3 regions of the Devosia sp. Z6_126 genome follow, and region 1 is predicted to be linked to each of the others. Evidence: predicted binding sites of a transcription regulator. Region 1 holds the regulator's gene; each other region holds the start of a gene.
What was found. Region 1 encodes PhoB, which activates phosphate uptake and scavenging genes when phosphate is short. Its sites were predicted from a motif close to TGTCATNNANCTGTCAT; they were not measured.
Positions count from the first base shown of each region.

Region 1 (5,249 bases):
GCCAGTGGGGTTGCGAACAGCACCAGCAGCACGAGCAGGATGGCCAGGTCACGATTGAGGCGCACGGCCTGGTTGGCAATGCGCCACCAGAGCCAGCCGGTAAGGCCAAAGGCCAGCATGGTCAGCGGCGTAAAGAAGTGAAAGCTGCTGCCGAAGATGGCCACGAAGGGCAGCACCACCAGTCCGGGGGCGGGCGGAAACACCACATAGGTGCGGCCCTCATAAAGCGCGCAGTCGCCGTCAAAGCACGGCCCGGTGGTATCGAGCCGCCCTTCGAGCCAGGATTGGGCGAGCAGCGCGTAGCTGTTGGTGCCGGGCACTTCGCGCAAAATCGAAACTGCCATGACGGCGAGGAAGGCGAGGACGAGCCCGCCCAGCACCCCTGAGATAACAAGACGCTTGCTGTTCACTTCTGCCCCCAATTACTGGGCAAAAACCTAGCCAGCAAGAATGAAGAAAATCTCGCTGCAATTAGCAACAATTGGGAGGGAAGATGATTGGGGCTGAGCGCCAGTCGTGTTGCTGTTTCTATGCTTTCCCAAGCATTTCCACCCGCGGTTAACGGCGTGAACATGGAAAGGCACTAGGCTGCCCCGGTTCCTGCCGTTAGAGGCCAGTTGCTTGCGCGCGTTTGACTCCCAGATCGACCTTTATCAGCTGCTCGGAATTATCTGGGCGCGCCGGTGGGCCGCGCTGCTGGTGCTCCTTGTGGTGCCCGTGCTGGCATATGTTGCCGTGTCACGCGTTCCCCGGCTTTATGAATCTTCGGCCACGATCCTGGTGGAGCCACGACCCAACTACTTCGGGGCGGGTCAGCCAGCGTCCGTATCAGTTCCGGACCGAGCGACCATTTCCAGCAATGTGCAATTGCTGCGGTCACGCGACACTTTGATGGATGTGGTGGCGCAGCTCGGGCTGGCGCAGCAAGCCGAGTTCAACGGCGGCAAAACGGGGCAGGCGGCGTTTGACGCGGCGGTGCTGGCGCTCGAAGAGCGTACGCTGGTAACGAGCGAACTGGGAACCGCGATAATCTGGCTGAAGACCCGGGCCCGTGCACCCGAATTGGCACGCCAATTGGCGCTGAGCATCGCCGAAACCGCGATCGCCCGACGGGCGCAGCAGGGGCTCGACGATGCCCGGCAGGCATTAGCGTGGCTTGAGAGCACGATACCGGAGTTGCGGCAGCGAGTGTTTCAAGCCGAGGACGCCGTGGCCAAGTTCCGCATTGCGCGGGGGACGATTGGCGACCTGCCGGAGGGCAGCATGGTTGGCAGCCAATTGAGCGACATGGCGGGGCGGCGGCTTGCGGCTGAGGAGCGCAGTTTGAGCTTCAGGGCGCGTGCGGCGGTGCTGCGGCAGCGCCTGGCGCTAGGAGGTTCGCTGGTGGGCAGCACGGAACTGGCGGCGGACGCAAGGGGCAGAAGTCTCATTCAGCTCCGGGCCAGTCTGCAGGGACAGCTGGCGCAGCAAGCCAGCAGTTTATCGTTCAACCATCCGAATGTTCTGGGATTGCGGGCGCAGATTGCGGTTGTCGATGCGCAACTCGCTACCGCCGCGCGGCACATTGCTGACCAGACGGATCGGCAGGCCGAGACTGAAGCGGCTCTGGCTGAGGCACTGGCGGCCGACCAGCAGATCTTGCAACAATCCGTCGGCGGGGAAGAGCGCGACAGCGTGGCCCTCGCGGCGCTGCAGCGCGATGCGGCGGCGCAACGTAGCGTCCTCGAGCGTTACCTGCAGCAGGCCGAAGCGGCGCGGGCTCAGGTAGACGGGGGCGCTGCATTCCCTGATATGCGCCTGGTGTCGCATCCGGTGGTGTCGAGTGCACCGGTTTCGCCCAAGACCGGGTTGGTACTGCTGGCGGTGATGATCACGGCGGGAGCGCTGGTGTTGACCTATCTGATCGTCACGAGCCTTGTGGCCCGTCGTCCAGCTGCAGGATAGGGTCGATCAGTCGGGTTTTGGCTGGCGCCACTGGCGCAGCTGCTTGGCAAAGCTCCAAAGCTTGTCGTTCTGCTTGATGTGCCGCTTAAGCGCGCGCTTGCCATTAAGGAGGGCGGCGGCGGCAGTGCCCTTAGCGCTTAGCGCAATCGCCGCGTCGTTGATCGGCGTCTTCTGGGTCCAGGAGGTTTTGTAGGCGAAATCGCCCACGCCCATATCGATGCTGCTGATGCCGGCGGCGATAAGATCTTCCACCAGCAGGAACATCAGGAGGCCCACAAGGCTGTATTTGGAGGCCGGCCCGTCCGTGTTGGAGTTGATGTATTGCGAATAATGGCAGGGGGAATAGGTGCCTACCGCCGTCGCCACGATTTCTTCGCCGACATAAAGCGCATGGAGCGCTACGGCCGGCTTGTCCTCGCTGGCGCCGGCAATGGCCCCATCCCGGAACAAGGCGCGGAAGTGAGGCTCGGCAAAGACATTTGGCACGCCCATTTGCCGGAATCGCACGGAGCGATGCTCAAGGAAGGCCGCATGGACTTGGTCGATGTGCTCGAGCGTTGTGGCGCGGCGCAACGTGACGGGACCTAGCGTTTCTTCGAGCCGGCGACGCCCGCGCAGGATATCGACCCGCCGCTTTTTCGGGAGCGTTTCGAGCATGGTGGGCGCAATGTCCGCATAATAGAAATGGTCTGGCGAAGGCTGATGGGGAAAGCTCAGCAGGGGATTGTCAATGCCCCGCCATTGGGCAGGCAGGTGCTCGAAGCTGAGCACATCGACGCCGGCCTCGTCTCGCAATTGGGCAAAGGCCCGGTTCAGCACGGGTCGGGTAAGAAGCGCCGCAGCATCGCGCCGAACAGGCATCCAGTCGCTGTTGCCAAAGGAGGAGCCGGGAATGGCCGCAAAGGTGCAGCCGGCCTTGCGGTGAAGATGCAAGGGAAGCAGGGCGGCGGGGCTGCCATCAAATTCGATCAGGAGGGTGACGAAGTCCGAATCTTCGAGCTGCTGGGAGCGGGCAATCTCGGCAATCCAGTCGAAGCGCTGGTAGGGCGTGAAGATCGCCTCGCGCTCAAGAGCGCGCCACGCCGGCTCCGCAGCGGCGAGGCCGCGCTGCAGGGTGATGCCGCCGCCGGACGTCGTGGACGCCGGAGCCGGCTGGTTGGCAAGCTCGTCGATCAGGCGTTGATCCGTGGTGGTCATGCACTGCCCCGCCGTTCCCTCAAGAAAACAGCGTTAGCAGCCCGGCTTTTAACAAACCGCTTGAGCAGATCGTTACAAAATTATCAACAGGCGAGAGCAGGATCGCTCAGGCGGGCTGGGCGAAACGCTCGTCAAAGGCATAACCAGCGCCCCGCACGGTGCGGATCGGATCGGCATCGCGGCCCCGGTTGATCGCGCGGCGCAGGCGGCCGATGTGCACATCAACTGTACGTTCATCGACATAAACCTCATTGCCCCAAACGCCGTCCAGCAACTGCTCGCGTGAATAAACCCGGCCGGGATGGCGCATCAAATATTCCAGCAGGCGGTATTCAGTAGGGCCAAGATGGACGTCGCGGCTGCCGCGGCGCACCCGGTGAGTGGTGCGATCGAGTTCCAAGTCACCCAGCTTGAGCGAGGCGGTGACGAGATTTGGGCTGGCGCGGCGCAGCAGGGCCCGCACCCGGGCAACCAGTTCAGGCACCGAGAAGGGCTTGACCATGTAGTCATCGGCGCCGGTCGCCAAACCCCGGATGCGCTCTTCTTCCTCGCCGCGGGCGGTCAGCATGATAATGGGGATCAATGCGGTTTCCTGGCGGGCACGGAGGCGCCGGCACAGCTCGATGCCGGAAATCTCGGGCAGCATCCAATCGAGCAGGATCAAGTCGGGAACCTTGTCCTTGATATGCTCGAGCGCATCATTGCCGGTTTCGGCCGTGAGCACCGCAAAGCCCTCCGCCTCGAGATTGTAGCGCAGCAGGATCGAGAGGTCTTCTTCGTCTTCGACAACAAGAATTGTGGCTGGCATGGGTTACCCTCCAGTCGGGCTCATTGGCCCGATTGTTCAACTGCGCAATCCCTTTCCCTAGGGGCAGGGTGGCGCCAAAATAAACCTTGGTGCGTGCTATGCTTTGATTTGCGTGCGGTGCAGTTCCTGAACGTCGCCCGTAAGCTGCCGGCCGGTTTGCAGGTAGTAGGCCCGCTCGGCAATGTTGGTGGCGTGATCGCCGATCCGCTCCAGGCTTTTGGCGCAGAACAGGAGATGGGTGCAGGTGGTAATGTTGCGCGGGTCTTCCATCATATAGGTCAGCAGTTCGCGGAAGAGCGAAGTGTGCATGGCATCGACCTCGTCGTCGCGATTGCAAACCTCGATGGCAGCGGCAGCGTCGCGGTTCGAATAGGCATCGAGTGCGTTCTTGATCTGGCCCAGCACCAGCGCCGTCATGTTCTTGACGCCGTTATAGAAGGTGGGCTGTAGGTTCATGCCTTCGAGTTTGAGCGAGCGGCGGGCCAGTTGCTTGGCCATGTCACCGACGCGCTCCAGGTCCTGAGCGACGTGGATCGCGGTGATGATGGCGCGCAGGTCCGAAGCCATGGGCTGGCGCCGGGCGATCATGGACACAGCCATGTCGTCGATGCGGCGCTGCATGTCGTCGATGCGCTGGTCGGCGATGATGGTGAGGTCGGCCAGTTCGCGGTCAAGCTTCAGCAGCGACTTGGTGCCGTTCTCGATGGCGAGTTCCACCATGCCGCCCATTTCGGCAATGGCCTGGGCAAGCGCGACCAGTTCGTCGCTGTAGGACGTTACGATGTGGTCTTTAGTGGCGGGCATGGCGTTTCCTCCGTTGGTGCCGGGCAAATCAGCCGATGCGGCCCATGATATAGTCTTGCGTCTGCTTGTGGACCGGGTTGGTGAAGATGTCTTCGGTCACCCCTTCCTCGATCAGCTTGCCCAGGTGGAAGAACGCGGTTTTCTGCGACACACGCGCTGCCTGTTGCATGGAGTGGGTGACGATGACGATGGTGTAGTTCTCGCGCAACTCATCGATCAGTTCTTCGATGATGGCGGTGGCGATCGGATCAAGGGCTGAGCAGGGCTCGTCCATGAGGATGACCTCGGGGCCGACGGCGATGGCGCGGGCAATGCACAAACGCTGCTGCTGACCGCCCGACAGGCCGGTGCCGGGCTCGTTGAGGCGATCCTTGACCTCCTCGAAGAGACCGGCCTTGCGGAGCGAGGAGACAACGATCTCGTCGAGATCGGACTTGTTGCGCGCCAAGCCGTGAATGCGCGGTCCGTAGGCGACGTTCTCGTAGATGGATTTGGG
Region 1 covers NZ_JBYUNO010000003.1:95,727-100,975, reverse strand. The annotation lists gene AC3YOG_RS12615 (glycosyltransferase family 39 protein) at 1-410, opposite strand, end outside; gene AC3YOG_RS12610 (GumC family protein) at 622-1,944, shown strand; gene AC3YOG_RS12605 (GNAT family N-acetyltransferase) at 1,951-3,141, opposite strand; gene phoB (phosphate regulon transcriptional regulator PhoB) at 3,248-3,949, opposite strand; gene phoU (phosphate signaling complex protein PhoU) at 4,046-4,753, opposite strand; gene pstB (phosphate ABC transporter ATP-binding protein PstB) at 4,782-5,249, opposite strand, start outside.

Region 2 (5,249 bases), on a different contig from region 1:
GGTGCTGTCGGGTAATCGCAATTTCGAAGGCCGCGTCAATTCGGATGTGAAGGCGAACTTCCTCGCTTCCCCGCCGCTCGTTGTGGCCTATGCCATTGCCGGCTCGATGAATGTCGACATCACCACTGAGCCGCTGGGCATCGGCTCGAACGGCCAGCCGGTTTATCTGCGCGATATCTGGCCCACCAATCACGAGATCGCCGAGATCGTGCGCACCCATGTGACGCCTGAAATGTTCAAGCGGCGCTATTCGGATGTGTTCAAGGGCGACGACAACTGGCAGGCCATCGCCATCGAAGGCGGCGAAACCTATGGCTGGAACAGCTCCTCGACCTATGTGCAGAACCCGCCCTATTTCGAAGATATGGACATGACCCCCAAGCCGGTGACCGATATCAACGGCGCGCGGGTGCTGGCCCTGTTCCTTGACTCGATCACCACCGACCACATTTCCCCGGCCGGCTCGTTCAAGCCCTCCACCCCCGCGGGCCAATATCTGCAGGAGCACCAGGTCGCCCCACGCGATTTCAACTCCTATGGCGCCCGTCGCGGCAACCACGAGGTGATGATGCGCGGCACTTTTGCCAATATCCGCATCAAGAACCAGATGCTGCCCGGCGTTGAGGGTGGCTTCACCAAGGGTCCCGATGGCTCGCAGATGCCCATCTATGATGCGGCCATGGCCTATCAGGGCCAGGGCACCCCGCTCGTGATCTTTGCCGGCAAGGAATATGGCACCGGCTCGTCGCGCGACTGGGCGGCCAAGGGCACCAACCTCTTGGGCGTCAAGGCCGTGATTGCGCAGAGCTTTGAGCGTATTCACCGCTCCAACCTCGTGGGCATGGGCGTGATCCCGCTGCAGTTCAAGGACGGTGAGAGCTGGCAGACGCTGGGGCTCGACGGCACCGAAACCATCGATATCGTCGATGTGGCCAACATCACCCCTCGCGCCACGGTGCCGGTTAGGATCACCCGGGCGGACGGAAGCTCCCTCACCATCGAGACCCGCTGCCGGATCGATACCGCCAACGAGCTCGACTACTACAAGAATGGCGGGATCCTGCATTACGTGCTGCGCAGCCTCGTAGCTGCGTAAGGGTTAGTCCGGCTCGGGTTTTAGCCAATGGCGGTCCTTTGGGGCCGCCATTTTTTGTTTGCTGCTGACAGGGTTTGTCGCGCCTGAGTGAGAGTTTCCGCCCGCAAGCAAATGGAGCAGGTAAATGATCGATCATCTGGGCATCGTCACGGGGCAGTTCGACCCCATGCTGACGTTTTACAAGGCCGCGCTGGCCCCGCTTGGCTATAGCCAGCAGGCCGCTTATCCCGGTGTGGCCGGGCTGGGCGGAACGGGCGAACCCGCGGATCTGTGGCTGACCGCAGCCGACGGCGCGATGCCGGTCCATGTCGCCCTACGCAGCCCCGACCGCGCGACCGTGGATGCATTCCATGCCGCCGCTCTCGCCGCAGGTGGCCGCGACAATGGTGGCCCGGGGCTCCGGCCCAATTACGGTCCCGATTATTATGCCGCCTTTGTGCTCGATCCCGACGGCAATAACCTGGAGCTGGTCTGCCACGCTCCCGCCTAAGGTTAACCGAGCCGGTATTTGTCACCCCGTTTTGACTGGCGGGCCAACCAATCTGTGGCTTACAACTTGGGGATGGTTCCTCCTTGCACCCCCGCCGTAATCATGGCGATGATCGCACTTCTGGCCATGGCCCCCTCTAGCCAGGCCGAAAGCCTGCGCGAGCGGCCCAAGGCTGTGGTAGAATTGTTCACCAGCCAGGGCTGCTCGTCCTGCCCGCCGGCCGATGCGCTGCTGTCGAGCCTGGGCAAGGACGACGATGTCATCGCCCTCGCTTTCCACGTCGACTATTGGGATTATGTGGGCTGGAAGGACACGTTTGGCGATCCCGCCAATTCCGACCGTCAGCGCGCCTATGCCAAGAGCTGGGGCACACCGCGCATCTACACGCCCCAGATGGTGGTCAACGGCAAGCAGGACGTGGTGGGATCGCGCCGCGCCGAAGTGCATAGCGCCATTCGTTCGGCCAGCCTGACCCTGCCGGTGGATATCGAAAGCGATGCCGGCATGCTCGAGGTCGAGATCGGCCCTCGTGCCGGAACCGCCGATGCAGTGGTTTGGCTCGTCACCTATCTGCGCCAGGCGCAGGTGCAGATCGAGCGCGGCGAAAACGCGGGCAAGGCGATGAGCTATACCCAGGTGGTCACCGGCCGACACATGCTGGGCATGTGGGAAGGCAAGGCTGGCGCTCGTTTCAAACTGCCATTGGCCGAACTTGCCGCCGAAGCGGGCGACGGCATCGCCGTGATCGTGCAGGAAGACCGCAATGGGCTGCCAGGAGCCATTCTGGGCGCTGCGTCCTACGAGCGCTGACCCCCAAACAAATCTCCCGCCGCTGGAAACCAGGGACGGGAGAAGTTGACTGCTCTTTGGAGGAACTGGTGGCGGCGTTCTTCGGGGGGCTCGGTCGGCCAGCCACCAGCCTTGGGGCAACGATGACACTGTCGCGGTGCAATGGGGCAGCCAAAGGGAAGCAGTGTGGCCTAAATGGGGTATTTTGGCCTAGGGCGATGGCGGTGCCGTGAAGCGCTTGCATCGCCGGTCGAATGCCGCGATCATGACGGTTCTGCAACAAGGAGTGCGAGGCCAAGCGTGCAAGCGCGTGTTCCAAACAGCAAGCCGGTGAAGCTCGAATTGGTGCATCAGGCCGAGGCGCCGCCCAGTCCGCAGCCCAGCAAGGTCCCAGCCATTGTTGCCTTTGACCGCAAGGAACTGGCGCTGATCCTGTCGGTTTATGGCCGCAAGGTCGGGCAGGGCGAGTGGCGAGATTACGCCATGGACTTCCTGCGCGAGCGGGCAGTGTTTTCGGTATATGCCCGCGTGTCCGAGCGACCACTTTACCTGATCGAGAAAACCCCGCGCTTGCGCAATCGCCAGGGGCAATATGCCGTTACCAACCAGCAGGGCCGCATTTTGAAGCGCGGCCACGAACTGGCGCAGGTGCTCCGCGTGCTCGATCCGCAACTGGCGGTGGTGGGTTAACCGCCCGTTGCCGGTTGGGCGGACTGCAGCCCGTGCCTGAGCAGATGTTGCTCAGGCTCAACGGTTCAACAAGCTGCCTGATTAAAGCGCCAGTTGCAGGTGGACGATGTCGTGCCAGCGGTCGAATTTGAGGCCAACCGCTTCGTAATAGCCGACGCGGTGGAAGCCAAATCTCTCGTGGATGCCGACTGAGTTGGCGGTATCGGCGGTGATCACCGCCAGCATCTGCTTGAAGCCAAAGGCCCGCGACTGCGCCAAAAGCTCGCTCAGCATTGCCTTGCCGATGCCGCGCCCGGTTTCGGCAGGATCGAGATAAAGCGAATCCTCGCAGGTGAAGCGATAGGCGGCGCGGGGCCGATAAAAGCTGGCATAGGCATAGCCGATGGGCTTGCCCGCGCGCTCGGCGATGATCACCGGATGACCCAAGCGCAAGAGGCCCGCATATTTCTCGGCGATGGCCGTTTCGTCGGGCGCTTCGGTATCAAAGGTAATGGCGGTGTGATCGACATAATGTCGGTAGATGCGGGTGATCGCGGGCACATCGGACCACTCGAACGGGCGCAGGCGGAAGTCGGACACGATACGTCAACTCGACAAAGCAAAGGGACCGCAGCCTTTATGACTGCGGTCCCCAAACAGTGTCCATCGAAATCCGCGGCGGGTGGCCGCGGGTCGGGATTATTCGCGGTTGCCGAACAGGCGCAGCAGCATCATGAACAGGTTGATGAAGTCCAGATACAGCGAGAGCGCACCCATGATGGCGTTCTTGGCGAGCGTGTCGGCACCATGGTGCTCGGCATAGCTTTCTTTGATCTTCTGGGTGTCATAGGCGGTCAGGCCCACAAAGATCAGCACGCCGACAGCGGAGATGATGAACTCCATCATGCTCGACTGCATGAAGATGTTGACGATCGAGGCGATGATCAGGCCGATCAGGCCCATCATCAGGAAAGAGCCCATCGCCGTCAGGTCACGCTTGGTGGTGTAGCCATAAAGGCTCATCGTGCCAAAGGTTGCCGCGGTGATGAAGAACACCTTGGCGATCGAAGCGTCGGTGTAAACCAGGAAGATCGAGCTCATCGACAGGCCCATGATCGCCGAGAAGGCCCAGAAAGTGGCCTGGGCGGCGGGCACGGAGAGCTTGTTGATGCCAAAGCTCAGCACCATCACGAAGGCGAGGGGCGCGAGCATCACGACCCACTGCAGCGGGCTGGCATAAAGCAGGTAACCCCACTGGGTCACATACTGGCCATTGGCCAGTTGGGCCACGGCGGCATCTGGATTGGTGGTGATGGCAGCGGCGGCAGCAAACCAGGCCGCAAGGCCAGTGACCACCAGGCCAATGCCCATGTAATTGTAGACGCGCAGCATGTAACTGCGCAGGCCCTCGTCGATGGCTAAGGCCGAGCCGGCCCGCGCATTCAGGGTCTGACGGTCATATTCAGCCATATGCACTATCCTTTCACTGACGGATAAGGCGGTTTCCTCCCGCCGAGGGCGTTGTTGGGCGCCACTTGATCGGTAATATGGATGGGGGAGAAGTCCTTTACAACCCTGTTCGCCCAGCCGCGACGATTCGACTGCCCCTCTCTGGCAGTTATGCTAGGCTGGCTGCGATTGTCTTGCCTGCCCGCGGGCAAAGGAGGCCTCATGCCCCGGCTGTTTACTGGCCTTGAAGTTCCCGGCGATATCGCCTTTGCCCTGTCGCTCAAGCGCGGCGGCCTCAGCGGCGCGCGCTGGATCGATGCCGAGAATTACCACATCACCCTGCGCTTCATCGGTGATGTGGATCACGGCACCGCCAATGAAGTCGCCGACAGCCTCGACCGGTTGAGCCAGTCTCTGAGTTTTCCGGTGCGGCTGACCCATCTGGGTGCCTTTGGCGGGGCCAAGCCGCGCGCGCTTTATGCCGCAGTTGAGCCCAGCGAGGCGCTCAGCCGCCTGCAGGCGGCCCAGGAGCGGGTGCTGCAGCGCGCCGGCCTTCCCGCCGAGGGCCGCAAATTCGTGCCCCATATAACCTTGGCCAGGTTGCGCGGCTCGGCGCCCGAGGAGGTGGCCCGCTTTATCGCCGAGGCCGGGCGCTTCGAGCCGCTTGAATTCACGCCCAGGCGCTTTGTGCTGTTTTCCAGCCGTGACTCGGTGGGTGGCGGCCCCTATGTGGTCGAGCAAAGTTATTCGCTCGAA
Region 2 covers NZ_JBYUNO010000001.1:1,186,667-1,191,915, forward strand. The annotation lists gene acnA (aconitate hydratase AcnA) at 1-1,096, shown strand, start outside; gene AC3YOG_RS05775 (VOC family protein) at 1,221-1,586, shown strand; gene AC3YOG_RS05780 (DUF1223 domain-containing protein) at 1,695-2,396, shown strand; gene AC3YOG_RS05785 (DUF2794 domain-containing protein) at 2,721-3,065, shown strand; gene AC3YOG_RS05790 (GNAT family N-acetyltransferase) at 3,147-3,644, opposite strand; gene AC3YOG_RS05795 (Bax inhibitor-1/YccA family protein) at 3,744-4,514, opposite strand; gene thpR (RNA 2',3'-cyclic phosphodiesterase) at 4,716-5,249, shown strand, end outside.
Region 2: the regulator PhoB is predicted to act here: its motif matches at 2,641-2,657, upstream of AC3YOG_RS05785 (DUF2794 domain-containing protein).

Region 3 (5,249 bases), on a different contig from region 1:
ATTTCGTCGATGGCGGCTGGCTGAAGACGGTTTAGGCGCGGGGGCTGCGCGACGTGGGCTAAGCCCACGCGCGGGGGCGTTTGCGCCGGATCAGCCCGTCTGGACCAGCCGGGTGCGGAGCAGTTCGCCACTGTCGCTGAGGATGGAATAGGCGATGCCGGTCAGCAGGGAGTTGATCCGGCGCAGGGCGTGCACGGTTTCAAGGTGCAGGTCGCTCGACTGGATGCTGGTGGGGTTGCCGTCGCGCATGCGGCTGAAATGCTGCTCCATGCTGCGCCGCTCGAGCACACCGATCTCGTCCTTCTCCGCCACGAGCTGGCGGGCCGAATCGGTGTCCTCGGAGACGAGCACATTGAAGGCCAGTTGCATGTTGCCCAGCACGCGCGCATGCAGGTCCGTCAGCTCGTTCCAGCCCTGGGACGAAAAGGCGAGGCGCCGCTCCTGCTTTTGCTCGGCGAGCTTGAGCAGCTGCTTGACGATGATGTCGCCGGCCTGTTCGAGGCTGATGGCGAAATTGGTCAGGTCCTTGGCGCGGCGGGTCTGCGCAGGGTCCATTTCCTCCCATTCGAGGCGCGTGAGGAACAGCTTGATCTCACGATTGGCCTGATCGACCTCGGACTCGAGCGCCTTGATGCGGCGGATGGCTGTCTTGTCGCAGCTTTGGAAGATTTCCATCACCGGCTGGAGCATGACCTCGACCGTTTCGCTCATGCGCAGCAATTCGCGCGTGGCGCTGGCGAGCGCGGCATCGATGTTGCCGGTAGGGGTCGAGAGCAGAGCGTTGCTGCGCAGCCGCGCGACATTGAGCTCGCCCTCGACCGGCGCTTCGCTGATGAAGCGCTCGGTCAGGCGGGCAACAAGGCCGGTCAGCGGCAAGCCCAGCGCGAGAACGGCGAAGTTGAAGCCGATATGGAGGATGCTGGCCTGGAGGCCGACACTGCCTGGAATAGCGTCAAGCAGATGGGGCAGCAGCTGGACCAGCAGCAGAACGAGAATCGCGGCGCCGCCGCGGAAGGCCAGCGCGCCAACAGCGATGCGGCGGGCGCGCACATCGGCGGCCCGGGTCATGCTCCAGGAGATCAGCGTGCCGCCCAGATTGGCGCCGAGCACAAAGGCGGTGGCCACTTCGAGCGGGATAAGGCCGGTGGCGCCAAAGGAGATGATGACGAGAACGCTGGCGACGGAGGAATAGGACGCCCAGGTGATAAGCGCGGCGACAAGGAAACCGGTCCAGAGATCGCCCTGCAGATAGGTGATGACCGAGCCCAGCGCGCGGCTGTCGCGCCAGGGGGCGGTGGCTTCCCCCACCATTTGCAGCGACAGGAGCACAAAGGCGATGCCCAGCACCATGCGGCCGAGCTGCTTGGTGCCGCGGCTTTGGCCGCGCAGGAACAGCATGCCGCCGATGATGATCAGCGGGGGCATGAGGAGGGTGAGATCAAAGGACAGGATGCTGGCGACGAGCGCCGAGCCGAAATAGGCCCCCAACATCAGTGCGAGGCCCGTGCCGCCTTCGAGGAGCCCGCCGGCAGCAAAGCTCGAGGCGAGCGCGGCAACGGCGGTGGAGCTTTGCAGGGCAACGGCCATGGCAGTGCCGGCAGCGGCGGCGCCGATGCGGCTTTTGTTGGCGTAGGCCAGCAAACGCTTGAGCTGGGGCGAATAGGCGCGCTCAACCGCGGTCCGCACCATGCGCACTGCCCAGAGCAGCAGCACGATGGCGGCTACCAGATGCACTGCGATGAAATACAAACGACGCCTCCTTGAGCGGCCAAATGGCCAGCCCCTATGATGTTCACATGAACCCCAGTGATGCAACTGCTTGGGGCAAAACCGCGAATGACGCTGTGCGCTGTCATAAAACGGTTAGGTGCTCCAACTAGAAGCCTAAGCAGGCTGCAGCAAGGCCATCAACCCCTGTTCTTGAATGTTCAAATGAGCATTTCAGTTTGCAAAGGAAGAATCGATGCTATCAAGTGATACCAAGCTTGGGACGAAAAGCCCCCGGCGCAATAACATGGGAGTGAGCATGTTCAAAAACGCTTTGCTGTTGTCCGCAGGTCTGGTCGCCGTGATGTCGGCAACCCCTGCCTTTGCCCAGACTGAAATCACCTGGTGGCACGCCATGAGCGCCGAGCTCGGCGAAAAGCTCGAGGAAGTGGCGCAGGGCTTCAATGAGAGCCAGACCGAATACAAGGTCACGCCGGTCTTCAAGGGCACCTATCCCGAAACGCTCAACGCCGCGATCTCGGCTTTCCGCGCCAATGAGCAGCCTGCCATCGTGCAGGTTTATGAAGTTGGCACCGGCACGATGATGGCCGCCCAGGGCGCCGTTTACCCCGTGCACCAGCTGATGACCGACAAGGGCGAGCCCTGGGATCCGAGCGCGTTCCTGCAGCCGGTGGTTGGCTATTATTCCGACACCGAAGGCAACATCCTGTCGATGCCCTTCAACTCGTCCACGCCCATTTTCTACTACAACAAGGACGTGTTCGAAAAAGCCGGCCTTGATCCGGAAGTCGCGCCCAAGACCTGGGCGGAAGTGGAAGAATTCTCGCGCAAGATCGTTGATTCCGGCGCAGCCAAGTGCGGCTTCACCACGGCCTGGATCACCTGGATCCACACCGAAAACATGTCGGCGCTGCACGACCAGCCCTTCGGCACGCTGGAAAACGGCTTTGGTGGCCCGGCCGCCGAGCTGACCTTCAACAATGAAGCCGTCGTAAAGCATTGGGGCAATCTCAAGAAGTGGGCTGACGAAGGCCTGTTCCAGTATGGCGGCCCGGTGGGCGGCAACGATTCGCAGCCCAAGTTCGTGGCGCAGGAATGCGCGATGTTCATGAACTCCTCGGCTGGCCGCGCTGGCGTGATCCGCAATGCCGTGGACTTCGAAGTCGGCTTTGCGCCCCTGCCCTATTATGACGACCTGATCGACGAACCCAAGAACTCGATCATCGGTGGCGCCACCTTGTGGGTGCTGAACGGCAAGTCCGACGAAGTGTATTCGGGCGTCGCCAAGTTCTTCACCTATCTGAGCCAGCCCGAAGTGCAGGCCGATTGGCACCAGTTCACCGGCTACCTGCCGATCACCACGGCTGCCTATGAGCTGGGCCAGGAGCAGGGCTACTACGCCGAGAACCCGGGTTCTGACATCGCCATCGAGCAGATCATGCGCGGCACCCCCACAGCCAACTCCAAGGGCGTGCGCTTCGGCAATCTGACCCAGGTCCGCGATGCCGTCGACGCCGAGTTTGAGGCCATGCTGGCCGGCCAGAAGACCGCCCAGGAAGCACTGGACAGCGCCGTGGAACGCGGTAACGCCATCCTGCGCGATTTCGAAGCCAACAACAGCTAATCCGCTACCGTCAGGAAGACCCGCGCCAATGGTGCGGGTCTTCATCCGAGGCCCAGCCAGCGAGCCCCAATGCAGTCCAAACGCACGATTTTCCCCAACAAACTGCTGCCTTACGCGCTGCTGGCGCCGCAGCTGATCATCACCATCATCTTCTTCCTGTGGCCCGCGGCCCAGGCAGTCCGGTCGAGCTTTGAACGCGAAGATCCGTTCGGCTTCCGGACCACCTTTATCTGGTTCCAGAACTATACCCGCTTGTTCGCCGACCCCGGCTATCTGCGCGCGGCATCCAACACGGCGGTGTTCGCCGTCGGCGTCACCATCCTCTCGATGGGCGTGGCGCTGTTGCTGGCTGTGGCCGTTAACCGGCTGTTGCGCTCGGGCAAGTTCTACACCACGCTCCTGGTCTGGCCCTATGCGGTGGCGCCGATCGTTGCCGGTATCCTGTGGTGGTTCATGTTCAACCCCACGATCGGCATCGTGCCCTATCTGCTGGATGCGTTCGGCTATCGCTGGAACCACCGCGTCAACGGCAACGACGCCATGATCCTCGTGATCATCGCGGCGAGCTGGAAGCAGATTTCCTATAATTTCCTGTTTTTCGTGGCCGGTCTGCAATCGGTGCCCAAATCACTGATCGAGGCCGCCGCTATCGATGGCGCGGGCCCGTTCAAGCGGTTCTGGACCATTGTGTTCCCGCTGCTGTCGCCGACGACCTTCTTTTTGATGATCGTCAACATCAACTACGCCATGTTCGACACCTTCGGCATCATCGACGGCACCACCGCAGGTGGCCCCGCCGGCGCGACAAATACGCTGGTGTACAAGGTTTATGCCGACGGCTTTGTTGGCCTCAATATCGGCTCGTCGGCCGCCCAGTCGGTGCTGCTGATGCTGATCGTTATCGCTTTGACCGTCGTCCAGTTCCGCTGGGTCGAACGGCGCGTGCAATACTAGGAGGCCGGTCATGGTCGAAAACAGGCCTATCCTCAATATCCTGACGCATCTGCTGCTGATCGTCGGCGTTGCCGTGGTGGCGTTCCCGGTGTACCTGGCGTTTATCGCATCCACCCATGGCGCGGACGCGTTCTCGCGTGGGCTGGCGCCCATGCTGCCCGGGCCGCATATGATCGACAATTATGCGCGGATGCTCACCAACGGCCTGTCTTCGGCCGGGGCGCCGCCGGTCTGGATGATGCTGATCAATTCCACGATCATGGCGCTGACCATCGCCATCGGCAAGATCGCCATCTCGATCATCTCGGCCTATGCGATCGTCTACTTCAAGTTCCCGTTCCGCCTGCTCGCCTTCTGGATGATCTTCATCACCCTGATGCTGCCGGTGGAAGTGCGCATCATGCCCACCTTCAAGGTGGTGGCGGATCTCGGGATGCTCAACAGCTATGCCGGTCTCACCATTCCGCTGATCGCTTCGGCGACCGCGACGTTCCTCTTCCGCCAGTTCTTCCTGACTATTCCCGATGAACTGATGGAAGCGGCGCGGGTGGATGGCGCGGGTCCGATGAAGTTCTTCCGCGACATCCTGCTGCCCCTCAGCCGGACCAATATCGCCGCGCTATTCGTGATCCTCTTCATCTATGGCTGGGTGCAGTATTTGTGGCCGCTGCTGGTGACCACCGACACCGGCTATTACACCATCGTCATGGGCATCAAACGGCTCGCGGCCAGTGCCGACACCGATCCGTACTGGAACCTCGTCATGGCAGCGGTGATGCTCGCCATGCTCCCTCCAGTGCTCGTTATCCTTCTCATGCAGCGCCTGTTCGTCAAAGGCCTGGTCGAAACGGAAAAATAGATATGGCAACCATCAACCTAGTCGACCTGCAAAAGAGCTATGGCGGCGATGTCATGGCGGTCAAAGGCATCAATCTCAGTGTCG
Region 3 covers NZ_JBYUNO010000002.1:408,667-413,915, forward strand. The annotation lists gene AC3YOG_RS08915 (SDR family NAD(P)-dependent oxidoreductase) at 1-35, shown strand, start outside; gene AC3YOG_RS08920 (Na/Pi cotransporter family protein) at 91-1,749, opposite strand; gene ugpB (sn-glycerol-3-phosphate ABC transporter substrate-binding protein UgpB) at 2,027-3,352, shown strand; gene ugpA (sn-glycerol-3-phosphate ABC transporter permease UgpA) at 3,422-4,306, shown strand; gene ugpE (sn-glycerol-3-phosphate ABC transporter permease UgpE) at 4,317-5,165, shown strand; gene AC3YOG_RS08940 (sn-glycerol-3-phosphate import ATP-binding protein UgpC) at 5,168-5,249, shown strand, end outside.
Region 3: the regulator PhoB is predicted to act here: its motif matches at 1,851-1,867, upstream of ugpB (sn-glycerol-3-phosphate ABC transporter substrate-binding protein UgpB).